Regions from separate parts of the Clostridioides sp. LIBA-6822 genome, predicted to be linked through region 1. Evidence: riboswitches for the same ligand, from Rfam matches in the RefSeq annotation. Region 1 holds a riboswitch; the other holds the start of a gene.
The links. Region 1 has a riboswitch for glycine ahead of ACTG48_RS13200 (GrdX family protein). Riboswitches for the same ligand answer to the same signal wherever they lie in the genome.
Positions count from the first base shown of each region.

Region 2: another riboswitch for glycine. It lies ahead of ACTG48_RS12360 (alanine/glycine:cation symporter family protein); the one in region 1 lies ahead of ACTG48_RS13200 (GrdX family protein).

Region 1 covers NZ_CP196995.1:2,735,615-2,745,811, reverse strand. Annotated here, with positions in the region: gene ACTG48_RS13205 (M3 family oligoendopeptidase) at 1-1,628, shown strand, start outside; glycine riboswitch at 1,959-2,070, shown strand; gene ACTG48_RS13200 (GrdX family protein) at 2,174-2,545, shown strand; gene trxB (thioredoxin-disulfide reductase) at 2,641-3,588, shown strand; gene trxA (thioredoxin TrxA) at 3,657-3,974, shown strand; gene ACTG48_RS13185 (glycine/sarcosine/betaine reductase component B subunit) at 4,250-5,536, shown strand; gene grdA (glycine/sarcosine/betaine reductase complex selenoprotein A) at 5,649-6,122, shown strand; gene grdB (glycine reductase complex selenoprotein B) at 6,154-7,464, shown strand; gene grdC (glycine/sarcosine/betaine reductase complex component C subunit beta) at 7,718-9,250, shown strand; gene grdD (glycine/sarcosine/betaine reductase complex component C subunit alpha) at 9,261-10,197, shown strand, end outside.
Region 2 covers NZ_CP196995.1:2,587,881-2,598,077, reverse strand. Annotated here, with positions in the region: gene ACTG48_RS12375 (galactitol-1-phosphate 5-dehydrogenase) at 1-175, shown strand, start outside; gene araD (L-ribulose-5-phosphate 4-epimerase) at 271-957, shown strand; gene ACTG48_RS12365 (class II aldolase/adducin family protein) at 975-1,622, shown strand; gene ACTG48_RS12360 (alanine/glycine:cation symporter family protein) at 1,774-3,141, opposite strand; glycine riboswitch at 3,328-3,416, opposite strand; gene ACTG48_RS12355 (DNA topoisomerase III) at 3,837-5,957, shown strand; gene ACTG48_RS12350 (flagellar protein FliS) at 6,061-7,314, shown strand; gene ytvI (sporulation integral membrane protein YtvI) at 7,406-8,467, opposite strand; gene ACTG48_RS12340 (tyrosine-protein phosphatase) at 8,742-9,482, shown strand; gene ACTG48_RS12335 (BglG family transcription antiterminator) at 9,494-10,197, shown strand, end outside.

The DNA of each region.
Region 1 (10,197 bases):
GCGTAGAAGATATAAAAAAATCCTGTAATTATGAAGAACAGCAAGAAAATATACATAAGATTAATTTATTGAGAAATAAAATAGAAACGTTGTCAAATATAGCATCAATAAGATACAGTATAGATACACTTAATAAATTCTATCAAGAGGAAAAAAATTACTGGGATGAATATCTGCCTTTGTATGAAGAATTAAATTCTTATTTTTATGATGCTGTAATAAATTCAAAGTTTAAATGTGATTTGATAAAAAAATTTGGGGAACAATTTTTCACAATAATAGACTATTCTCTAAAAAGTTTTTCTAAAGATATAATAAGTGAATTGCAAGAAGAAAATAAATTGTGTTCGGAGTATACTAAACTTTTAGCATCAGCACAAATAATGTTCGATGGAGAAGAAAGAAATTTATCTGGTATGGGAAAGTTTATGTATTCTAATTGTAGAAATACAAGAGAATTAGCCAACAAAGCGTATTATAATTTTTTTGAAGAAAACGAATCAAAATTTGATGACATATTTGATAAACTGGTCAAACTTAGAGATAAGATATCTAAAAAATTAGGCTTTGAAGATTTTGTAGAGCTTGGATATGTTAGAATGATGAGAAGTGACTATAGAGAAGATATGGTAGAAAACGTTAGAAAGCAAGTATTAAAATATGTTGTTCCAATGGCTAATGAGCTTTATGAAAAACAGGTTAAAAGACTTGGTTTAGAAAACTTAAGCTACATAGATGAAGACGTGGAATTTTTAACAGGAAATGCAAGTTTAAAAGGCGATTCAAAATACATAATTCAGAATGGGCAAAGGATGTATAGTGAGCTTTCAAAAGAAACAGATGAATTTTTTAATTTTATGCTAGAAAATGAACTTATGGATTTAGAAACAAAGAAAGGTAAAGGAGCTGGAGGCTATTGTACCTACATACCAGATTACAAGTCGCCATTCATTTTTTCTAACTTTAATCAAACTTCTGATGACATAGATGTATTAACACATGAAGCAGGACATGCGTTCCAGTTATACATGTCTAGATGGATTGATATGCCAGAGATTAATTTTCCCACACTTGACAGTTGTGAAATTCATTCAATGAGTATGGAATTTATAACATGGCCATGGATGAATCTGTTTTTTAAAGAAGATACAGATAAATATAAATTTACTCACTTGTCAACAGCAGTCAAATTTATACCTTATGGAATAATTGTTGATGAATTTCAGCATTATGTTTATAAAAATCCTAATGAGGATAAGGCAAAAAGAAAAGAAAAATGGAGATATTTAGAGAAAAAATATTTACCTCATAGAAACTATGATAATAATTCTTTTTTAGAGCGAGGTTGTTGGTGGTTTAAGCAAGGTCATATATTTAAAAATCCGTTTTATTACATAGACTATGTACTAGCTCAAGTTTGTGCATTACAATTTTGGAAAAAAATGATTCAAGATAGAGATGCAGGATGGCAAGATTATATAAATATTTGTAAAGTTGGAGGAACAAAATCATTTTTAGGTATTGTAAGTATGGGAAATTTATATTCACCATTTGATAATAACTGTATTAAGTCTATCATGGGTAATGTTAAATCTTGGTTTGATGAAATAAATGATAGCAAATTATAAAAAATTATGAGAATTTCAGTGGGTAAAAGTAAAAAATTAAAAAATATGTAAAAATCAAAGATTTGCTGTGAAAATAGTTATATTTTTAATCAGTTTGAGAAAGTAAACCAAAAAAGGTTTGTACTTAAAAAAAAAAGAAAATACAGGAAATATGTAATATCAACACTTGGAAAAAAAAGTAAAAATGTATACAAAATACATATAAAAAAACTATTGCAAATTTTATAGAATGTTTATATACTTAAGTCAACAGAGATAGAAAAAAGCTATTTATAGAAAACAAAGGATAAATTGCTTAATTTTCAATTTTCTGATAACTTAATAATCCGGATGAAGAGTATGGGAGACTGCTTTATAAAAAAGCGACCGAAGGGACAAATTTAATCCTATTTACCCAAAAGATTAGATGAAATTCTCAGGTAAAAATGACTGTACTTGGACGGGGCTCTGAAAATGATTTTAACAGGGAAGACAAATTGGGAGATTTGTTTTTCCTGTTTTTTATTTATCAAGTAATAAATAAAAGATTGAAAGAGAGTAAAAAAATGATAATAATTACAAATAATCCGAAAGTAAGAGAAGAAGTTCAAGAAAGAGAAGTTTTGTTTAAAGACACAACTTATATTGGTATCTTAGAAGCAAGTAGAGATTTGATACATGAAGGATATGAACTTTTATCTCATCCACTCTATGGGAGTGTAAAACCAAATGAAACACCTTATAGAACTGTTATACTAAAGAGAGGAAATCGTTTGGATATAAACTCTTTAACCTTAATTGAAGAAGCAATCATCACTGCAAGTAAATTTCAGAATAATAAAAAGACTCCAAAATGGACAGAAAGTGTTCAAGACGACTTTAGGGTAATTGATTATGATATATTTTATAATACAATACAAAGAATGCAGTATGAATAAAAAAAATTGTTAAAAAATTATTAAAGCAGCCTAAATATTAAATCTAATTTAATATTAAATAAAATGAGAAATCTAATTGGGGAGGATAAGTCAAAATGGAAAATGTGTATGACTTAGTAATAATTGGTTCAGGACCAGCAGGGCTTGCAGCAGGGCTTTATGGGGCAAGAGCAAAGTTGAATACTCTAATCCTAGAAAAAGACAAAACTGGTGGGCAAATTGTAATAACACATGAAATTGCAAATTATCCAGGGTCAGTTCCAAATGCAACAGGACCAAGTCTAATAGCTAGAATGGTTGAACAATGTAAAGAGTTTGGAGCAGAAATTCTAAGAGATAACATTGTAGATACTGAGCTAGATGGAGATATAAAAGTTTTAAAAGGTCAAAAAGCAGAATATAGAGCTAAAGCAGTAATAATAGGAACAGGAGCAACTCCAAGAAAAATTGGTTGCCCAGGGGAAAAAGAACTTACTGGTAAAGGTGTTTCATATTGTGCAACTTGTGATGCAGACTTCTTTGAAGATTTTGAAGTATTTGTTGTAGGTGGAGGAGATAGTGCATTAGAGGAAGCAATGTATTTAACTAAATTTGCTAGAAAAGTAACAATTGTACATAGAAGACAAGGATTTAGATGTGCTAAGAGTGTTGAAGAAAAAGCAAAAGCTAATCCAAAGATAGAGTTCTTATTAGATACAGTAATAGAAGAAATCAAAGGTGATGGAATACTGGAGTCAGTTGTATTTAAAAATAAGATTACTGGAGAAACTCATGAATACTTTGCAGATGAAGAAGATGGAACAATGGGAGTATTTGTTTTCGTTGGATTAGATGCTCAAACTGATTTATTCAAAGGTAAAGTTGATATGGATGAAAAAGGTTATATAATAACTGATGAAGACATGAAAACTAACATACCAGGTGTATTTGCAGCAGGAGATTGTAGATCTAAAACTCTAAGACAGGTTGTAACTGCAACTAACGATGGAGCAATTGCATCTATAGTAGCTGAGAAATATATTGATGAAAAGTTTGGAAACTAAAAATCTGTAAATTAAATTTAATGAATAATATTTAAAATAAAATAAAAATTTCAAGGGGGAAAAATAAAATGTTAGATTTAGATAAGGCTACATTTGAAGAAGAAGTTTTAAACGCAGAAGGTTTTGTATTTGTTGATTTCTGGAGTGAAGGTTGTGAACCTTGTAAAGCTTTAATGCCAGATGTTCATAAATTAGCTGAGACTTATGGGGACAAAATAAAATTCTGTAAGATGGATACAACAAAAGCTAGAAGATTAGCTATAAAACAAAAAGTATTAGGTCTTCCAACTATGGCTATATACAAAGATGGGGAAAAAGTGGACGAAGTTACTAAAGATGATGCTACAGTTCCTAATATAGAAGACATGATTAAAAAATATCTTTAAGATATTGGCGAAATATTAACAATAAAATAAAAATATGTTTTAGTCTGAAGATAATAAGATAAAAGAGATTTTTATATTCAAGTTTGTTAAAAAAATAATTTTAAATAAAATAATTTTTTTACAGTAAATATTTTTTAATAGTATAACAAATAGTTAAGACATAAAAATACTATATTATAAAAATATCTTTAAGATTTAAGATAAGTTATAAAATGATATAATTTTGAGAAAAACTCAAATGCATATACACAAATTAAATAACAGGAGGTGCAAGTATGCGTCTTGAATTAGGGAAAATCTTTATAAAAGATATTCAATTTGGTGATGTAACAGAAGTAAAAGATGGAGTATTATTCATCAATAAGCAAGAGATGCTACAAGAGATTGGTGGAGATGAGCATATAAAATCTATAGATATAGAATTAGCTCGTCCAGGTGAAAGCGTAAGAATAACACCTGTAAAAGATGTTATTGAGCCAAGAGTAAAAGTTGAAGGTAATGGGGGAATATTCCCAGGTATAATGTCTAAAGTTGACACTGTAGGAGAAGGAAAAACTCATGCTTTAAAAGGTGTAGCTGTTGTAACTACTGGAAAAATAGTAGGTTTCCAAGAAGGTATAGTAGACATGACTGGAGAAGGAGCTAAATACACTCCATTTTCTAAATTAAATAATGTTGTAGTAATAGCTGAACCTATTGATGGTTTAAAACAATACGCTCATGAAAAAGCTGTTAGAATGATAGGATTTAAAGCAGCAATGTATTTAGGAGAAGCAGCAAGAAATCTTACTCCAGATGAAGTTTCAGTATATGAAACTAAACCTCTTCTTGAGTCAATAAAAGAATATCCAGAACTTCCAAAAGTAGGATATGTTTACATGCTTCAAACTCAAGGATTATTACATGATACTTATGTATATGGAGTGGATGCAAAACAAATAGTACCAACTTTATTATATCCAACAGAATTAATGGACGGAGCAATTGTAAGTGGTAACTGTGTTTCTGCATGTGACAAAAACCCAAGTTATGTTCATATAAACAATGGAGTTGTTGAAGACTTATATGCAAGACATGGTAAAGATATAAACTTTGTAGGTGTAATTATAACTAATGAAAATGTTTACCTAGCAGACAAAGAAAGATCTTCAAACTGGACTTCTAAATTATGTAAGTACTTAGGATTAGATGCAGTTATAGTTTCACAAGAAGGTTTTGGAAATCCAGATACTGACCTTATAATGAACTGTAAGAAGATAGAAATGCAAGGTGTAAAAACTGTTATAGTTACAGATGAATATGCTGGACGTGATGGAGGTTCTCAATCACTTGCAGATGCAGATGAAAGAGCTGATGCTGTTGTAACAGGTGGAAATGCTAACCAAGTTGTAGTACTTCCTAAATTAGATAAAGTAATTGGTCATTTAGAAGTAGTAGATGTAATAGCTGGTGGTTCTGATGGAAGCTTAAAGGCTGATGGAACTATTGAAGTTGAAATACAAGCTATAACAGGTGCAACTAATGAAACAGGATTTGGTCATTTAACTGCTAAAGGATATTAAGAAGTATCTTATTAAACGATTGAGTAATGTTAATTAAACATATTATAGATAAATTATAATAAATGTTATAGATATAAAAAAATATATTACAAATATAATAAGGAGGATTATTATGAGTTTACTTAGTAATAAAAAGGTTCTTATAATAGGTGACCGTGATGGTATACCAGGACCTGCGATAGAAGAATGTGTAAAAACAGTAGAAGGAGCAGAGGTTGTTTTCTCATCTACAGAATGCTTTGTCTGAACTGCTGCTGGGGCTATGGACTTAGAAAATCAAAACAGAGTTAAAGAAGCTGCTGATAAATTCGGAGCTGAAAATGTTGTGATTTTACTAGGTGCTGCTGAAGCCGAAGCTGCAGGTCTTGCAGCCGAAACAGTAACTGCTGGGGATCCAACTTTCGCTGGACCACTTGCTGGAGTTGCTTTAGGATTAAGCGTTTACCATGTTGTAGAGGAACCAATGAAAGCTTTATTTGATGAAACTGTATATGAAGATCAAATAAGTATGATGGAAATGGTTTTAGAAGTTGAAGAAATAGAAGAAGAAATGTCTGGTATAAGAGAAGAATTTTGTAAATTTTAATGCCTAAAAGCAAAAGGGGTGAAACTAAGAGATGGGAAAACTAAAAGCGGTACATTATATTAATCAGTTCTTTGCTGGTATAGGTGGAGAAGAAAAAGCTGATACTAAGCCACATGTGGCAGAAACTTTACCTCCAATAAGTTTACAACTTGATAAATTATTAGGTGAAGATATTGAAATAGTTGGAACAGTAGTATGTGGAGATAGCTACTTCAATGAAAATATAGACAGTGCAAGTGAAGAAGTTTTAGGAATGATAAAAGGTTTTGAACCACAACTTTTCATAGCTGGTCCTGCATTTAATGCTGGTAGATATGGAGTTGCTGCTGGAACAATAACTAAAGTTGTAAAAGATGCTTTAAATATACCAGCCCTAACAGGTATGTATATTGAAAATCCAGGTGCAGATATGTTCAAAAAAGATGTTTATGTAGTAGAAACTTCTGATTCTGCAGCAGGTATGAGAAAAGCACTTCCTAAAATAGCAAAACTTGCAGTAAAACTTGCTAATGGAGAAGAAATTGGAACTCCTAAAGATGAAGGATACATAGCTAGAGGAATAAGAGTTAACTACTTCCATGAAGACAGAGGTTCTAAGAGAGCTGTTGACATGTTAGTTAAGAAAATAAAAGGTGAACCATTTGAAACTGAATACCCAATGCCAAACTTTGATAGAGTTGACCCAAGCAACGCTGTAAAAGATTTATCAAAATGCAAAATAGCTTTAGTTACTTCTGGTGGTATAGTTCCAAAAGGAAATCCAGATAGAATAGAGTCTTCTTCAGCTTCTAAATATGGAACTTATTCTATAGCAGGAGTTATGGACTTAACAGAAGAGACTTATGAAACTGCACATGGTGGATATGACCCAGTGTATGCAAATTTAGATGCAGATAGAGTATTACCTGTTGATGTTCTTAGAGATTTAGAAAAAGAAGGTGTAATTGGAAAATTACATGAAACTTTCTATACAACTGTAGGTAACGGTACATCTGTTGCAAACTCTAAAAAATATGCTTCTGAAATTGGAGCAGCATTAGTGGCTGATGGTGTAGATGCAGTAATATTAACTTCTACATGAGGTACTTGTACTCGTTGCGGTGCAACGATGGTAAAAGAAATAGAAAAAACTGGACTTCCAGTAGTTCATATGTGTACAGTAGTACCTATTTCATTAACAGTAGGGGCTAATAGAATAGTTCCAACTATAGCAATACCTCATCCACTTGGAAATCCAGCGCTTGACCCTACAGAAGAAAAAGCCTTAAGAAGAGGCCTTGTAGAAAAAGCATTAAACTCTTTAACTACAGAAGTAGATGGTCAAACAGTATTTGAAAAATAAAAATAACACACACATATATTATATAGATAAAAATATAAACACACACTAAAAATAAAAAATAACTATACACAAAAAAATAATATAGATTTCATGAATGGGTAAATTGGAGTTATTCATTCATGAAATCTTAAAAAATGCCAAAATACATAAACAATAATAGAATCAAATATACAACAAAACAAAAATAACAACAATTAGAGTCTTTAATTAAATTAAAAAATAAGTGTTCATAAAATTTATGGAGGTGCACAAAATGACTTATCCAGTTTTAAAAGGGGCAGGCTATGTACTTATTCATACTCCAGATATGATAGTGCAAAATGGAAGTACTTGTACAGTTGAAAGAGCAACAAATCCAGATTCAGAATTTTTAAAGGAAGTAAGCAATCATATAAGAAGTTACGAAGATGTAGTTAACTACATGCCAAATCAAGTTTATATAGGAAATAGAAGACCAGAGGAATTAAGAGATTTACCAATGCCATGGTGTGAACAAAAGATTGAGGGAAATAGAAATGGTAAGTTTGGAGAAATAATGCCTCAAGATGAGTTCATAGCTTTAATGCAAATAAGTGATGCATTTGATTTGGTAAAATTATCACAAGAATTTATTGATGAAGTAAAACCAAAAATCGAAAATAACTACCCTGAAATTGCTCCATTTGTAGGTAAATTAAAGGGTGATGATATAGAAGAAGGTAAAGAATTAGTAGCAACACACATAGCAGAAGGATTATACCATAATGGGAAATTCATTGGTTATGTAAAAAGAGCACATGATGTAGATGTTAACTTAAATGCCCATACAATGTTTGAAAATCTAGTAGTAAAAGCATCTGGAGTTTTATCTGCTATTCAAATGCTAAGACATAGCAAAATAGACCCTGCTGAAATAGATTATGTTATTGAGTGTTCAGAAGAAGCTTGTGGAGATATAAACCAAAGGGGTGGAGGAAACTTTGCTAAATCAATAGCTGAGATAGCAGGACTTCAAAATGCAACTGGTTCTGACACAAGAGGATTCTGTGCAGCACCAACACATGCATTAATTCAAGCTGCAGCTCTAGTAAAAGCTGGAATACATAAGAATGTAATGGTAGTAGCAGGTGGAGCAAGTGCTAAACTTGGAATGAATGCTAAAGACCATGTTAAAAAAGGACTTCCTGTACTTGAAGATGTTGTTGGAGGATTTGCAGTACTTGTATCTGAAAATGATGGTGTAAACCCAGTTATAAGAACTGATTTAACAGGTAAGCATACTGTTGGAACTGGTTCTTCACCTCAAGCAGTTATGACAGCACTTATAACTTCAGGTCTTGATAGAGCTAATTTAAAAATAACAGATGTTGATGTATACTCTGTTGAAATGCAAAACCCAGATATAACTAAGCCAGCAGGAGCAGGAGATGTTCCAGAAGCAAACTATAAAATGATAGGAGCACTTGCTGTTAAGCGTGGAGACTTAGAAAAGAAAGAGTTAAAAGACTTTGTTTCTAATAAAGGATTACCAGGATGGGCACCAACTCAAGGACATATACCATCAGGAGCTCCTTATATAGGATTTTTAATAGATGATTTAACTACAGGTGAGAGAAATAGAGCCATGATAGTTGGAAAAGGTAGTTTATTCTTAGGAAGAATGACTAACTTATTTGATGGAGTATCTTTTATAGCTGAAAGAAATACAGGTGTTACTGAAGAGACTTCAGGAATATCTAAGGATGAGATTAAGAAGATAATAGCTGAATCTATGAAAAAACTAGCACTAGACATGTTAGAAGAATAGGGGTGAGGATATGTCAAAAAAAGTAATCGCAGATGTATTCTTAGAAGTAGCTAATGCAATAGAAAGCGGCGAATTTGGCAAAAAAGTAAAAATTGGTGTGACTACACTTGGAAGTGAACATGGTGTAGAGAACATGGTTAATGGTGCACAATTAGCAAAATCTAATTTATTTGATATAGTACTTATTGGACCAAAAGTAGAAACTGACCTTGAAGTAGTTGAAGTTAATGATGAAAAAGAAATGCATGTAAAAATGGAAGAATTATTAGATTCAGGATACATTGATGCTTGTGTTACTATGCATTATAATTTTCCAATAGGTGTATCTACAGTAGGTAGAGTGATAACTCCAGCTAAAGGAAAAGAAATGATACTTGCAACTACAACAGGAACAAGTGCTACTAATAGAATAGAAGCAATGGTGAGAAATGCCATTTATGGTATCGCTACAGCCAAATCAATGGGTAATAAATGCCCAAGAGTTGGAATACTTAATGTAGATGGGGCAAGACAAGTTGAGAAATGTTTAAAAGAATTAAAAGATAATGGATATGACATGGAATTTGCTGATTCAATTAGAGCAGATGGTGGGTGCGTAATGAGAGGTAATGATTTACTTGTAGGTGCTCCTGATGTTATGGTTACTGATACATTATCTGGAAATATATTTATGAAAGTATTTTCTTCATATACTACAGGTGGAGATTATGAAGCTCAAGGTTTTGGATATGGTCCTGGGGTTGGAGAAGACTATGATAGAAGAGTCCTTATAGTATCAAGAGCATCAGGTTCTCCAGTAGTAGCAAATGCACTAAAATACGCTTATGATGTTGTAAAGGGCGATATAAGTAATGTTGCAAGAAATGAATTTGCAAAAGTTAAAAAAGCAAAATTTGATGATATTATAGCTTCTCTTACTAAAAAAGAAGTTAAAGCTGAAAAAGTAG
Region 2 (10,197 bases), 150 kb from region 1:
TACAAGTCCTTATCCTGGAAGGGCGTGGACAGCAACATTGGATTTTATGGAAAAGGGTGATATTGTTTTTACACCAATGATTTCACACAAAATAGGTCTTAATGAAGTAGGAGACTTTTTAAGCAAAATGAGCAAGAGAGAGATTAATTTCAATAAAATCCTAGTAGAAATATAAACATTAAACAAATATAAAAAATAATTAAACTCTATAATTCGGATATTAGATAAAATAAAAATAATTTTTCTAAACAAACTATAGGAGGAAGAAAAATGTTAGAAAGTTTAAAAGAAGAGGTATTAAAAGCAAATTTAGAATTACCTGCAAAAGGACTAATTACTTATACTTGGGGAAATGTAAGTGGCATAGACAGAGAAAAAGGATTGGTAGTGATAAAACCAAGTGGTGTAGAGTACAGTAGTATGACTGTAGAAGATATGGTAGTTGTTGATTTAGAAGGAAATATAATTGATGGTAAATTAAAACCGTCCTCAGATACTCCTACTCATCTCGTTTTATATAAAGAGTTTGAAGAATTAGGAGGAATAGTACATACACATTCAAGTTGGGCAACGATTTGGGCTCAGATAGGAAAATCTATACCAGCATGTGGTACTACTCATGCAGATTATTTTTATGGAAGTATACCATGTACCAGAAAAATGATTAGAGAAGAAATTTGCAATGATTATGAAAAGGAAACTGGAAATGTAATTGTTGAAGAATTTATAGGTAAAAATCCAATTTATTGTCCAGGAATAATTGTGAATGACCATGGTCCTTTTGCATGGGGTAAAAATGCAAAAGAGGCTGTACATAATGCAGTAGTTTTGGAAGAAGTTGCAAAAATGGCCTATTATACAGAATTAATGAGTCCTGACAATATTATGGATAAAGTGCTTATGAATAAACATTTTTCGAGAAAACATGGAAAAAATGCATACTATGGTCAAAAATGATTATCTGGAGGTAAATTATGCTGGAGTCTTTAAAGGTCAAAATTGTGGAAATAGCAATTAAAGCAGAACATTATGGTTTATGTAAAGAAAAGGCTGGTAATTTTAGTATTAGAGATAGAGAGACTGGATATGTTCTTATAACACCTTCAGGTATAGGGAGAGAAGAATTGAAAATTGAGCATATTTGTGTGTTGGATTTAGATGGTAATGTAATAGAAGTAAAGAAAGGTATTAAACCGAGTAGTGAGGTATTGATGCATATTGAAATATATAAAGTAAGAGACAATGTAAATGCTATATCACATACTCACTCTTTATATGCAACATCATTTTCGGTAGCAAAGAAACCTATTATACCAATTGTATATGAATCTGTTAATTATGGTGGTTATGTGGATATTGCTCCATATGAGAGACCAGGAACTTTGAAACTAGCTAAAAACGTTTCAAAATTATTGCTAGATACAGATGCATGTTTATTAGAAAGACATGGATTAACAACTGTAGGTAATGACTTAGAAGAGGCATTTTTAAAATCAAGATATGTAGAAGAGGTAGCAGAAATATATTATAGGTCTTTAATGTTAAATCAGTTTAAGGAGCCTGAAGTATTAGATATTGATGAATTTAAATCATGGGAATATCCAGAAGAAGTAAAATTTTAATATAGATAATTTACATTAAGAAGATTAATTAAAGTCTAGATATGCTATTTATATGAATTAGTGTTTTTTGTAAATATATTTAGTATACTTTTTAAACAAATATAGAATTCCAAAGTCATATAAATTTGACTTGGAATTCTATATTTTTTATTTATGCATTATTTTTTAACTGGTTTTCTGGCGAATTTATATATTCAAAGTATTTTTTAGTTTCAGACACTATTATCGGAGATAGTGCAAGTAAAGCTATTAGGTTAGGTATTGCCATAAGTCCATTTACAATATCGGCAATTATCCAAACAACTTCTAATTTTAAGAATGCACCTAAAAGTACCATAGCGACAAATACAGTTCTATATCCATTCATACCTTTTACACCAAATAGGAATTCAAAGCATCTTTCTCCATAATAACTCCAACCTAAAATTGTAGTAAATGCAAATAATGTCAAACTAACTGTAAGTAATATTGGTCCAAATGTAGGAATTGCTCCATTAAAAGCTGCTTGTGTCATAACAGCTCCATTAAGGTCAGAACACCATACTCCTGAAATAACAAGAGAGAATCCAGTAAGTGTACAGATTATAATAGTATCTATAAAAGTACCTGTCATAGATATAAGACCTTGTTCTGCTGGCCATTCAGTTTTAGCCGCAGCTGCAGCTATTGGAGCACTACCTAGACCAGATTCGTTTGAAAATACACCACGAGCTATACCATTTCTAATAGCCAGTGAAATAGTTGCTCCTAGGAAACCACCAGTTGCAGCAGTAGTTGTAAAAGCACTTTTAATTATTAACATAAAAGTTTCTGGTATCTTGTTCCAAAAAGATATTAAAATGATTCCACAGATTACAATGTATATAACAGCCATAAAAGGTACTATCTTAGTAGCTACATTAGATATACTTTTAAGACCTCCAAATACGACTAACGCTACAAATACTGCTAATATAACACCTGTGATTCTAGGGTCTACACCAAAGCTGCTATTTATCGCATCTGTTATTGAATTTACTTGGGTAAAAGTACCTATTCCTAAAAGTGCAACCAATATACCACTTATAGCGAAAAATATTGCAAGAGGTCTCCATTTTTCACCCATACCATTTACTATGTAATACATTGGTCCACCAGATACTTGACCATTTTTGTCTTTAGTTCTATATTTTATTGCAAGAACACCTTCTGAATACTTAGTAGCCATTCCAAAGAATGCTGCTATCCACATCCAAAAAAGAGCACCAGGTCCACCAGCTTTAATAGCTGTAGCAACACCAACAATATTACCAGTACCAACTGTAGCAGCTAGTGCAGTACATAAGGCTGCAAAACTTGAAACATCACCACTACCTTTGTTTTCAGCAGAGAAGATTAATTTAAGAGCTCTTGGAAGTTTAGTTATTTGTATAACTCCAAGTTTAACAGTAAGTAATATACCAGTACCAACTAGTAGTACTAGCAAGGGTGGTCCCCAAATAAAAGCATCAACTTTGTTTAAAATATCAATTAGATTCATAAAAACACTCCCTCATTTTTTTGCTTTGTACAATCAATAGAATTTTTAATGAAGTAATTGACAGGAAATAAGTATAATTTATTATAATTTCTAGTGTAATAAAAAAAGCTAAATCTAAAAAAGATTCAGCTCTGGATATACACTAATTAGCAACCAAAATAAAAGTATTAATAATACTGATTTTGGTAGATAATCCCTGTCCTTTTGCCTGAGAGATTGAGCATAAAAGCCTTGCCCCTTCGGCGCCCATAATGGGTCTCTCCAGAGTTCCGTAAATTTTACAGTCCTACTTTTAAAAAGTACCTGAGAGTGTTACTCCTTCGGTGTGCTATATAGCAACTCTTCTATAAAATCTTAACCGGATATTGATTTGTCATAGCTTATTGTATTAATAATATTAATATAAGTTTTTATGTTTTGTCAACTGAAAAATTAAAAAACAGTAAAAAAATATAAAAATGTAAGTCTAATTACGAATTATAAATTTAAAAATATAAGTAATATACGTGAAAATGGATATCGTAATAAGCATACAAATTAGGCATAAAACAAGTTTTAAATAAAAAAATCTTAAATAATTAATTAGATATGATTAAATTATGGTAATATTATAGTTACGATATTAAGAAAGGTTCTATTTATTTAGATTTTAAGTGTAATATGAGATTGAATATAGAGAAAGGAAGTATTTTTAGATGGGAAAAGTATTAGTACTAGCAGAAAAACCTTCTGTTGGAAGAGATATAGCAAAAGTTTTGGGTTCAAAAAATGAAAAAAATGGGTATATAGAGGGTCCAAAGTATGTGGTTACTTGGGCATTAGGCCATTTGGTTACGCTTGCTGACCCTGAAAGTTATGGAGAAAAATATAAATCATGGAGCTTAGAAGACTTGCCAATACTTCCTAAGCATCTAAAGACTGTTGTAATAAAAAAGAGTGGAAAACAGTTTAATACAGTCAAAGCTCAAATGAATAGAAATGATATAGATGAAATAGTTATAGCAACAGATGCAGGTCGTGAGGGAGAGCTTGTAGCAAGATGGATAATAGAAAAATCACAAGTAAAAAAGCCTCTAAAACGTCTTTGGATTTCATCAAGTACAGATAAAGCGATAAAAGAAGGTTTTGCAAAATTAAAAAATGGAAAAGAATATGAAAATCTATATCATTCAGCAATAGCACGAGCAGAAGCTGACTGGATTATTGGAATAAATGCAACTAGAGCTTTGACAACAAAGTATAATGCACAACTTTCTTGTGGAAGAGTTCAGACACCTACTCTTGCTATGTTACTTAAGAGAGAAGAGGAAATAAGAAATTTTAAACCAAAAGAGTATTATGGAATAGAGTTAATTGCTACAAAGGGAAGTTTAGATATAAAGTTTATTTGGAGTGATAAGAATAATAACTCTTCAACATTTAGTAAAGAAAAGATAGAGTCTATATTAAAAAAGGTTAAAAATTTAGATATAAAAATATCTGAAGTAAGCAAATCGTATAAGAAAAAATATTCACCTGCATTATATGATTTAACAGAGTTGCAAAGAGATGCAAATAAAATGTTTGGGTTCTCAGCAAAAGAAACTTTATCTATAATGCAAAAACTATATGAGCATCATAAAGTACTTACTTATCCTAGAACTGATTCTAGATATTTAACATCAGATATTGTTGGAACATTAAAAGACAGGATAAAAGCTGTAAATGTTAGTGATTATTCAAAAATATGTAATAAATTATTAAAAAGCAATATTACAGCTAATAAATCTTTTGTTGATAATTCAAAGGTAACAGACCATCATGCAATAATACCAACAGAGCAGAAGGTATTTATGAGTGATTTTAGTGATAAAGAGCGAAAAATATATAATCTTGTAGTAAAAAGATTTTTAGCAGTATTGTCTCCTCCTTTTGAATATGAACAGACAACCATAAATGCAAATGTAGAAGGAGAAGTATTTAAAGCGAAGGGAAACAAAGTAATCAATTTAGGTTGGAAGGAAAGCTATAAGGATATTGAGGATGAAGATGTGTATGAAAGTATACCAAATGTTTTAGAAAAGGATGTACTTAAAGTTAAGGAACTAAAGATGACTTCAGGTAAAACAAATCCACCTCCATACTTAAATGAGGGGACACTATTAACAGCTATGGAAAAAAATGGGCTTGGCACAGTTGCTACAAGAGCAGATATAATAGAAAAATTATTCAATTCATTTTTAATGGAAAAGAAAAATAAAGATATATATATAACATCAAAAGGTAGACAATTATTAGATTTAGTTCCAGTGGATTTGAAAACACCAGAACTTACAGCTTCATGGGAAAAAAAATTATTGGAGATTTCAAAGGGAAAACTTAATAAAAATACATTTATAAATGACATGAAAGATTATTCAAAAGACATTGTCTTAGAAGTAAAAAATAGTGCTAATAAATTTAAGCATGATAACTTAACTAAAAATAGATGTCCAGAATGTGGTAAATTCATGCTAGAGGTAAATGGTAAGAAAGGTAAAATGTTGATTTGTGAAGATAGAGAATGTAATACTAGAAAAACTATATCACAAGTAACTAATTCAAGATGTCCTAATTGTCATAAAAAATTAGAACTTCGTGGAGAAGGAGAGGGAAGAGTCTTCACTTGTAGTTGTGGATATAGAGAAAAAATGTCATCTTTCAATAAAAGAAAGCAGGAAGAAAAAAAGAAAGCATCAAAAAAAGATGTAAATCAATACTTAAAAAATCAAAACAAAAATCAAGAAACATTTAACAATCCATTTGCAGAAGCACTAGCTAAATTGAAAAATAAATAATTTTTATGTTATTATTATACACAATTAGAACTTTAACTATATATTAGTTATATGTACTGATATAATATAGTGTATAATTTAGGCATGAAAGTAGGGCTGTTGAATGGATTTGAATGATATATTTGAATATTATTGTAAAAAATGTGAGAATACATGGAATAATTCAAGTGTTGAATTATCTGAGAATATAGAAACATATAGTAAAAATTCGCAAAAAAAGAGTGAAAAAGAACTGGATAAATTGATAGATACATTATCACTTCACTTAGAAAAATATCCAAGTGATTTTGTATTGAGAAGAATGTGGGTAAAAAAAGGTGAGGTTTTCTTACAAAAAACCCTAGAAAAAGAAAATATCTTTAAGTTGGAAAAAATGGATATTGAAGATAGAAAAAAATTTTTAGATATAACAAAACAGTTTATTAGAGATGCCAGAGAATTTGATGATGCTTTGCCTGTAGGTGATATTATGCAAGCTATGAGAAATGTATGGATTTCAAATGCATTACAATTATTGTTTGGTAAAGAAGTCTATTATTCTAAAGCCAACTTTGCATATAGCATGTTATATCCATATACAGATAATTATTTAGATGATACAAATATAAATGAAACTGATAAGGTTTTATTTAATAGCGGGTTAAAAAAAAGGCTACTGGGAGAAAAAATTAAAACTAATAATCATCATGAAAGTAAAGTATCTCAAATGATAGACTATATTGAAAGTGTTTATCCTAGAGAAAAATTTAAAAAAGTCTATGAGTCACTATTATTAATATTTAAAAGTCAAGTGAAGAGTTTAAGACAACAAGATATAGAAAGCTATCTGTGTAAAGAAGAATTATTATCCATTTCTATTGAAAAAGGTGGTTCCTCTGTTTTAGTAGATGGATACTTAATAAGCGGACTGATGACAAAGGAAGAAGTAGAGTTTTGCATTGGATATGGTTTTTTATTACAGATATCAGATGATTTACAGGATATAAAAGAAGATTTAAAATACAATCATAAAACTGTTATGACAGAAACAGCAAAAAATGGAACTTTAGATAAAATTGCAAATAAATTAATAAATTTTACTATTGAATTAATAGATAGTTTTAAAATTAATGATAAAAATGAATCTGTAATAAGTATGGTAAAGAACGATTGCTTAATGTTGATTTTATTTTCTGTAGTGTATAATGCTGAATTTTTTTCTAAAGAATATATAAAAGAAATAGAGAAATTTATTCCATATACAATATCTTATTCATTAGATATTAAAGAAAAAATAAAGAAAAAATTTAAAAATGTAGATGTTTTAAATAATGAAAATGAATATAAAGAAATGATTGATATTATCTGTAAAGATTAGAAAAAAGAGGCTGTCTCAAAATAGAGATATAAGCCTCTTTTTCATTGTTGAAATGATGAAAATATATTTAAATAAAAATACAAAAATTAATTTATTTAAATGCAGTAATAATACCATTATCGTGTAGATTTTTTATGATTGTAGCTGCAATAGGAAATCCAAATAATCCAGCTATTCCAAAAAGTTGAGCTCCAACAAACATACACATTAAGGTTATTAAAGGATATAGACCAATTTGGTGTCCTACTACTTTTGGTTCTAGTATTTGTCTAACAACAGTTATAATTATATATAGTATTAGAAGCCCTACTGCTAAGTGGATATTACCATTAATTAATGAAATAATCATCCAAGGTGTCAAAATACTTCCTGTCCCTAAGACTGGTAAAATATCAACAAGTGCTATGATGACAGCTATAGTAAATGAATTTTCAACTCTTAGGATATTAAGTCCAATAAGTAGTTCTATAAATGTCACTGATAGTAGTATTGCGTAGGCTTTTAATAGTTTTAAAAGAGCATTAATGCTACTATTTTTTATATTTATTATCATTAATTGACTCTTTTCTGGAAATTGTTTTAAGATAAAATTTACTATTTTTTGATAGTCAAAAGTAAAGAAAAAAGAAGCAATTAAAGTAATAATAAGTTTTAGCATAAATGCAGGTGTTTTGCTTGCAATACTTGCGATGGCATTAAGTGCATTTGTTGAAACAGAGGCTACTAAAGACATCATTGATTGGCTTATATTATCCCAACCAAGTATCAATGCTAGGTTAACATTCGGTGTACTAGCATCTATTTTAGAAAATAAAGTATTTAGTGTTGGCTGTATATTTGATTTATATATTTCAGGAAGCCTAAAAAATATATCACTTACACTTGTAAATATTTTTGCACCAAAACTAACTAATAAAAATATGCATAATCCATAAAAAGCTAAAAGTACTACTACAGAAATAAATGTACGATTTAGGTTTGTACTATCTCTAATAAGTCTTATAATAGGTCTTAAGATGGATGCAATTATAAAACTAATTACAAAAGGCATCAACAATGGTAATAAGAATTTTAACGCAATATATACAATACTTGCGATTAAGACAACATATGTAAATTTAATTATAAAATTCTTTTGCTTTTGAATGTCCATAATATAAAACCTCCAATGTATTTGATATTATTTTAAATATGGTCTTTTTTACATAAAATATACTACTGTATATTGATTATAAACTATAAAGCTTCTGCAAAGTAAATAAATTATGTAAAATTTAGGTTAATTTTGTATAAAGATATACTTTTATATTTTACAATTGCTAACCAAATACTAAAAAATATTTTAAATAAACAATATGAAATTGTGATAAAATTAATTTATAAATATTAAACAGAAGGACAATAGATAGTTTTTAAGAGGTGGTAAGATGAAAAACTTTAGAGATTTAGGTGGTAATAAAACAGAAGATGGTAGGATTGTAAAGTATGGTTTATTTTATAGGTCTGCAAAACTATCAAATCTAAGTAAGAACGATATAAAGATTTTAAAAGAATTAAATATTAAATATATATTTGATTATAGAAGTGATGAAGAAGCTCGTAAACATCCATCAACAATAATATCAAATATAAAAAATATAAGAATTCCAGCTATGAGAGAGCTAGAAGAATCGGGAGGGAGTTTTGGCTCTATTGAAGATATGATTGATGGATTGTTTGAAAAAGATGGTGCGTTTAATATGTTAAATAATAGTTACTATAATTTACCTGTAAATAATCCATCCTATAAAAAATTAGTAGAACTCATAAAGGACTATTCTAATTTACCAATATTAAATCATTGTACAGCAGGCAAAGATAGAACTGGGGTAGGTAGTGCTATAATTCTTATGATTTTAGGTGTATCAAGAGAGAATATAATGAAAGATTATCTAAAAAGTAATGAATTTGCAGATAAAGAAATAGAACGATTTATAGAATATAAGCCTAAATTTAAAGGAATTCCAAAAGAAAAATTAAATTATATATTTGGTGTAAATGAAGAATATATGAAAACTGCTTTTAGAAGAATTGATGAAGAATACAGTAGTGTGGAAAAATATTTATATGGAGAATTTAATTTAGATAAAGAAGAAATAAAAAAATTAAGAAATCAATATCTAGAGTAAAAGGTGATTTTATGAGTTTAAATATAACAGCAAGACAGATAAGTATAATAAAAATCCTGTTAAATTCTAAAGATACAATTAGTGGACTTGCCTTAAGTCAAGAAATAGGATGCTCTTCAAAAACTATACAAAATGAAATAAAGGATATTAATAAACAGCTTAAAAATGGTAAAATTCTATCAATACGAGGTGTTGGTTATAAACTAGAGGGAAGTTTTGATGAAGTAAATTTAAATAGTAATCTGTATGATGATGTAGATAGGGTAGAATATATAATCCGAAAAATATTAACCTTGAGTAGTGAAGAAAAAAATACTATAAGGCTTGAAGATTTAGCAGATTCTATGTATGTAAGCGTTTCAACAGTAAAAAATGATTTAAAAGAAGTAAAAAGAATATTGGAAAAATATTCAATTTCAATTAAATCCAAGCATAAGCAAGGTATCTGTATTTCTGAAAGTGAAGACAGGATATTAAATTGTATAATTGATTTGAGTAACAAGAGAGACAATCAGTTGACTCTAAATGATTTTTTAAATAATGATATAAAAGAAAAAAGATTAATAATAAAAAAAATGTTACTAGATATATTAAATGAAAATGGGTTGGTATTAACCGATGTAGAATTTAAAAATGTGTTGAATAACATACTGGTTATGTTAAGTAGACATAAATGTGACGAAAAAGAGTTTATAGAGAGTTTTGTAGAAAATTA